2 regions of the Bifidobacterium sp. UTCIF-39 genome follow, and region 1 is predicted to be linked to the other one. Evidence: riboswitches for the same ligand, from Rfam matches in the RefSeq annotation. Region 1 holds a riboswitch; the other holds the start of a gene.
What was found. A riboswitch is a leader RNA that binds a small molecule or an ion and turns the genes downstream of it on or off. The one in region 1 is predicted to bind FMN.
Positions count from the first base shown of each region.

Region 2: it holds a riboswitch for FMN, as region 1 does, so the genes downstream of both, EP30_RS03925 (ECF transporter S component) here and ribD (bifunctional diaminohydroxyphosphoribosylaminopyrimidine deaminase/5-amino-6-(5-phosphoribosylamino)uracil reductase RibD) in region 1, are expected to answer to the same signal.

Region 1 covers NZ_JEOG01000007.1:61,533-64,940, reverse strand. Annotated here, with positions in the region: gene EP30_RS04555 (branched-chain amino acid aminotransferase) at 1-467, shown strand, start outside; gene EP30_RS04545 (trimeric intracellular cation channel family protein) at 892-1,656, shown strand; FMN riboswitch at 1,805-1,964, shown strand; gene ribD (bifunctional diaminohydroxyphosphoribosylaminopyrimidine deaminase/5-amino-6-(5-phosphoribosylamino)uracil reductase RibD) at 2,117-3,232, shown strand; gene EP30_RS04535 (riboflavin synthase) at 3,213-3,408, shown strand, end outside.
Region 2 covers NZ_JEOG01000006.1:71,210-74,617, reverse strand. Annotated here, with positions in the region: gene EP30_RS03930 (energy-coupling factor transporter ATPase) at 1-1,213, opposite strand, end outside; gene EP30_RS03925 (ECF transporter S component) at 1,331-1,906, opposite strand; FMN riboswitch at 1,913-2,066, opposite strand; gene EP30_RS03920 (glycosyltransferase family 2 protein) at 2,178-3,287, shown strand; gene EP30_RS03915 (pyridoxal phosphate-dependent aminotransferase) at 3,303-3,408, shown strand, end outside.

The DNA of each region.
Region 1 (3,408 bases):
CCTCGTTGCTCGGCGAGTACACGGGTATCGAAAACGGCTGCGAGCAGGTATGCTTCGTGGACGCCGCCACCAAGACCTACCTCGAGGAGCTCGGCGGCATGAACATGATGGCCGTGCACAAGGACGGCCACGTGGAGACCCCGTCCCTGACCGGCAACATCCTGCCCGGTGTCACCCGCCGCTCGCTGATCCAGTTGCTGCAGGACAAGGGCCGCGACGTCGTCGAGACCATGATCCCGCTCGAGCAGCTGCTTGAGGACATCAAGTCCGGTGAAGTCACCGAGGTGTTCGCCTGCGGTACCGCCGCCATCATCACCCCGATCGGACGCTTCAAGTCCGAGAAGTTCGACGTGACTGTCGCCGACGGTGGCTCCGGCGAGCTGACTGTCGCTCTGCGTGACGAACTGCTCGGCATCCAGCTTGGTGAGATCGAGGATCCGCACAACTGGATGTGGAAGGTCTGCTGACCTCTACACCCTATTCTGAGGACCGTTGAAATCCCGGTATTTTCTGGGGTTTCAACGGTCCTCTTTTTTGTTTTTGGGCACATTTTGGGCACGTTCCCAGGTCTCCCCACTGACGGCGTCGTCGATGCTCACGGCGACGGAGTCGAGAGCGGCGTTCGAGGGGGTGCTGATGTTTTCTTGAATGGTTAATGGCCAAGCCTCGTGGCTGCTTGCCTCGATCATCCCCGCACGCAACGCCACCCGCATCCAACCGGCGCAAGGCCTCACCAGCTGAGACAGCTCAGGGAGTCGCGGATCATGAGCAAGACAGCAAGGTGAACATCCGGACAACAATGCCGTGGCTTCTGTGTGTCCTGATGCCATGGTGATACTCTTGGCGTCGTTCCGCGCAAGCTTGATGTTCGGCATACGGGGATGGGGAGGCATGGTGGATCAGGTCGCACTGGAAAGCAACGCCGTATTCATGGGAATCGAGTATCTGGCGATCTTCATCTGCGGTCTTTCCGGCGGACTGGCGGCGATCCGCAAACACTACGACCTGTTCTCCATTCTGGTCATCGCCTGGGTCACCGCGCTCGGTGGCGGTATCACCCGAGACGTGCTGCTGGGGGATCTGCCACCCGTCGGCATCACTGACAAGGGATTCGTGCTCACCGCATTGTTCTCCGGCATCATTGTTGCCGTGGCGCATCCGGAGATCGAGCACCTCAAATGGTCGATGATCGTCACCGACGCACTGTCGTTGGGCCTGTTCGCGGTCAACGGCACCGCCAAGGCGCTGGCTTTCCACACATCCGGAATGACCGCAGCCTTTCTTGGCATGTTCACTGCGCTCGCAGGCGGCACCATCCGCGATATTCTGCTCAACGAGGTGCCGTCCATTCTCCGGGACAAGCATCTGTACGCGGTGCCATCCTGTGTGGCATGCGTGCTCACTGTATTCGCCTATCGGGCATCGGTGCATTGGAATCTGGGCCTCAATGGCGAGATGGTGCTTGACGTCGCCATTGTGATTCTGGTGTTCGTGCTGCGCGTGATATCGGTGAAATTCAACGTGACATTCCCCGGTGCGATGGAACGCCATCATATGCACCTGCCGGCGCAGAGACGGTATCTTAAGCGTCCGGTCATTCATCCGAAGGGACGTGACGGTAATGGCGACCGAAGGGATGACGACAACGACGACTGAATGATAGCGGTGGTGCCTTCTGACGCCGTCGGGAGACACCGTCCTGGGATCATTATGCGACAAGGATCGCAGTCCATTATTCGGACAATTTGGTGGATGTGGATGATTCTGTCAGCACGACCGTGTTTAATCAAAGCCATAATTCAATACGCATCTTCAGGGCAGGGTGAAATTCCCGATCGGCGGTATAGTCCGCGAGCATAGAGATTGCATCGACAGGTTTGAATCGACATGCAGGAGCGTAAACGCTCATGAACCGGTGGGATTCCGGTACCGACAGTTACAGTCTGGATGGAAGAAGAATGCGGCGGCGTAAAGCATGCTTTCGCACGGCCACAGATGGATATATGCCCCTGAGTTCCCATGGAGTTCAGGGATTTTTCATATCAGGCCTTGCCATAGGTGGTGCGGCGCGTCGCCACGTACCCTGGACATGCTCTATCGCGTTGAAAGGGGAAACGTGGACGATAGAGATTTCATGTCCGTGGCATTGCGCCACGCAACATTGGGCATGGGCAAGGTGAGCCCGAATCCCATGGTGGGCGCCGTCATCGTACGCGACGGCCGGATCATCGCAACAGGCCACCATGACCATTTTGGCGGCTGGCATGCCGAGCGCTCCGCACTGGAAGCGGCCAAGGCGCAAGGCGTTCCGGTACAGGGAACGACGATGTACGTCACCTTGGAACCCTGCTGCCATCAGGGCAAGCAGCCGCCATGCACGCAGGCGCTGATCGACAGCGGCATATCCCGCGTGGTGGTGGGATCCTCCGATCCGAATCCGCTGGTGGCAGGCAAGGGCATTCTCCTGCTTCGCGAGGCCGGCATCACCGTGGAGCAGGGGGTGCTCCGCGACGAATGCGATGCCCTCAACGAGATATTCATGCACTACATCGTGAACCGTACGCCGTTCGTACTGTTGAAATACGCCATGACGATGGACGGACGAATCGCCACGGCAGCCGGACGCTCGCGTTGGATCACCGGTGAGGAATCCCGCAGACGCGTGCACGAGGACAGGAACCGCTACTCCTCGATCATGGTCGGCGTCGGCACCGTCATCGCCGACGATCCCATGCTCACCTGCCGCATCGAAAACGGCCATAATCCGCTGCGCATCGTATGCGACAGCCGTCTACGCACACCGCTGGACTCCGCACTCGTGCAAAGCGCCCACGATGTGCCCACCGTGATCGCTACCTGCGTTCATGACGACGATCAGGCACGGCCATACCGCGATGCCGGCTGCGAGGTACTGACGATCGCAGCCGATGACGATGGCCATGTGGACCTCCCTGCCCTGATCCACAAACTGGGGGAGCGAGGCATCGACAGCGTGATGATCGAAGGCGGCTCGGCACTGGCCTGGTCCGCACTCCACTCCGAGATCGTCGACAAGATCAACGCATACATCGCGCCCAAACTGTTCGGCGGCACTGCGGCGCCATCCCCGATCGGCGGCGAGGGCGTGCAGGACCCCGCCGACTGCTACCGAATCACCGACAGAAGGATCCAGACGATCGGTGACGACATTCTGCTCGAAGGAGGCATCGTATATGTTCACCGGAATCGTTGAAGACCTTGGGACCGTGGAATCACTGACCCGAGGTGCCGATTCCGCCGCGCTTGCAGTGACTTCCGACGTCGTGGTCACCGATCACACGATCATCGGCGAGAGCATCGCGGTCAACGGCGTATGCCTGACCGTGACATCGATCCACGGGACGACATTCACCGCCGATGTCATGCATG
Region 2 (3,408 bases), on a different contig from region 1:
CAAGATGGGACAATCCCAGCGAATCCAGCGTCTGCGATACGCGGTCGGCGAGTTCGTCCCCGTGAATGCCGAGATTGCGCGGACCATACGCCACGTCCTGCGCCACCGTTTCGGCGAACAGCTGCCGTTCGGGATGCTGCATCACGTATCCGATCCGTTCCCGCAGTGCATGACGGTCGCGGCGGCGCAACGGTACGGCACGCCGACCATTGTCCCGTGCCACTGGGATGTCGCCGATGGTGATGTCACCGCGATCCGGCGTCTCCAACGCGCACAGCAGCCGGGTGAGTGTGGATTTGCCACAACCGTTACGACCCATGATCGCCACGGTTTCACCGGCGTCGATACTGAGACTCATGTTTTGGAAGATGGGGAAATGCTGGTCATAGGCGAAGGAGACATGGGCGAGCGTGACGATCGGGGTGCCATCGCCCGACCGCTTCGGAGAGGCGGCGGACGTCGTGAATACGGACGAGGAGCGCGAATCGTCGTTCGTGACGGCATCGGTCGTCTCCGTCGCGGGGGTCACGTCGTCGATAATGCGGCCATGTTCCATGCGGATGATGCGATCGGCAGACGACGCCTCGTCCTCGCGGTGGGTGATGTGCACGATCGTGACGCCCTGATCGTGCAATTGCGCGAGCACGTGCATGACATCCTTGCGTGCCGTCTCATCGAGCATGGCCGTGGGTTCGTCGAGCACCAGCATTCGTGGCTTCATGGCAAGCATGCCGGCGATGGCCACACGCTGCTGTTGTCCGCCCGACATGCGAGTGGGATTCCTGGCCTCGCTGCCGTCCATGCCGACCTGTTGCAGGGCGTCGGTGATGCGCTGTCTGATCCGTTCGCGGGCGACACCGAGGTTCTCCGGGCCGAAGGCGACATCGTCCTCGGTGACGGTGGTGACGATCTGATCCTCCGGATTCTGGAACACCGCTCCGATATCATGTCGGGCTGCGCGATAGGCGTCGGCGTTGGGCGTATCATCGTGAAACACTGAGTGTCCGAGTAGTTTCACGATGCCGGAATCCGGGGCCGTGAGGCCGGCGATGATCCGTCCCAGCGTGGATTTTCCGGATCCATTGGCACCGACGATCGCCACGCGTTCACCCGGGGCGATGCTGAGATTCACGCCATCCAGCGCCCACGTCGTTCCGCCGTCGTAGCTGAATCGCACGTTCTGTAGCACGGCAAGGGGGATGGGAGTGGTCACGGGAAGGCCTTTCGCGGGGATGGTCGACAAGGGGGAATGCAAAGAACGGTGTGCACGTCGATCGGTTCACGACGTGCACACCGTAGTGTGAAATACCGAAATGGCTAAATGACCCGATTAGCGAACCCTGTTCAGCAGATCGGAGATCGGCTTGTAGATCAGGAAGGTCACAACGCCGTGGATGGCGAACTTGAGCAGGTTGAACGGCAGCAGAATCGGCACGATCATGGCGGCCACCTGGGCAACCGTCATATGCGCGTAGATCGGCGTGATCAGCAGATTGCCCACGATCGCGATGGCCAAAGCGACCACGGCGCCGGCAAGAATGCCTACGGTCGCACCCTTGCGGGTCCTCCAGCGCTTGTAGATCACCGAGGCGGGCACGCTCAGCGCCAATGCCACGGCAATCGCCATGATCGAACCCCATGGATCACCGAACATATGCGGCACGAAACCGAGCACGCTGACGACCACGGCGGCCGACGGGCCGAACGCAAAGCCGGCGATCAGGCAAACGATGCCGGACGGATCGTACTTGAGATACGGTGCGGCCGGGAAGATCGGCAGTTCGATGAAGCTGGTGACCATGGCCAACGCCACGAACAACGCGTAGACGGCAATGCGTTTGGTGGACCAGCGACCGGAATCGGCCACGCCTGTGGAATGGGTATCGGTATGCGAAGATACGCTCATCTGAGCACCTCGTTTCTCTCATCCGGACTGTCACCGTTGGCTCCGGAATCGCACCGGATCGGCCGCTTTCCGCGGCTCGCGGGCTTCGGTTGCGACCGTTGTGAAAACCGATCGTGCCGTTACCGCCAGTGGGGAATCTCACCCCGCCCTGAAACTTCGTTCACGACTGTAGCATAGGAGCCGTCATGGAACAGGCCTCGCGGCGGGTTTTTGATATCGGACGAATCTGGAACGTGATATCAGACCGTTTTTTTCGCGTGGCAGTGTCACAATGGACGGTATGACTGCGCAGAAGATCGAGAACACATCAGCCAAGACAACAGCTGCGGACGGCAGGAAGAACGGCAAGGACAGGAAGGTGACGGACAGGCTCGCCATCGTCGTGGTGACCTACAAGCGTCAGGAACTCCTCAAGACGCTGTTCGCATCGTTCCTCGCATCGACCATCGCGCCGTGGCGCATCGTGATCGTCGACAACGAGCACTCCGACAAGACTCGCGCCATGGTCGAGGAATTCTCCGACAAGGTCACCGCGCAGTGGGGCAAGACGATCGCCGACACCGACGGCAATCTCAACCGCGTGGTGTATGCGCCGCAGACCGACAACCTCGGCGGGTCCGGCGGATTCTCCGCCGGCGTGAAGAAGGCATACGAACTCGGCGCCGAATGGTTCTGGGTGATGGACGACGACGTGGCCATCGAACCCGACGGCATGGCCAAGCTCGCCAAGTGGATGCCGACCCATGACGTGATCCAGGGCAGCCGATACGACTACGACGGCGGCCCGTTCTACTGGCAGTACCATTTCATCGTGCCGCTGGGTATCCCCAACCCGATCGCGCCGGCCGCATTCGGCCCAGCCGGATACCGTGTGATGAACACCATGTGCTTCGAGGGCGGCCTGTTCCGTCGCAACATCGTGGAGCAGATCGGTTTCCCCGACCCCCGGTTCTTCATCTACTGGGATGACACGATCTACGGGTATCTCGCCAGCAAGGTCACCAATCCGATCATCATTCCCGACCGCGTGATGCGCCGCACCCGCGAGATCGGCAACTGGGACATCGGCGGCCTGCGCCAGCTCAACTCCACATCCGACATGAACCGTTACCACATTCTGCGCAACCGCGGCTACATGGCCCGGTACTTCATGGCGCACGGCGACTACCGTGGCTTCCTGTTCGGCGTGGGCACCATCGCCACCATCGCCAAGGAAATCATCCGTCTGGTGGCCGTGGACCGCGGTCATATCGGCAACGGTCTGAAGCAGATCTTCCGCGGCTGGTGGGACTCCCACAAGCTGTTCCACGACCCCGACTGGCAGCCGATGCCGCCGCTGAAGACTTCTGCGCCAGCGTCATCGACCGCGCCGAAGCGGTGAACGATCGGGCTCGACATGCGCTTCTCCCATCGCGTCGACACGTCACGCCCCAACGCCATCAGTCTGGCCGAGCAACAGGCCCGGCGCGACGGCGTGACCCTGACCAAGCTCAATGATTCCA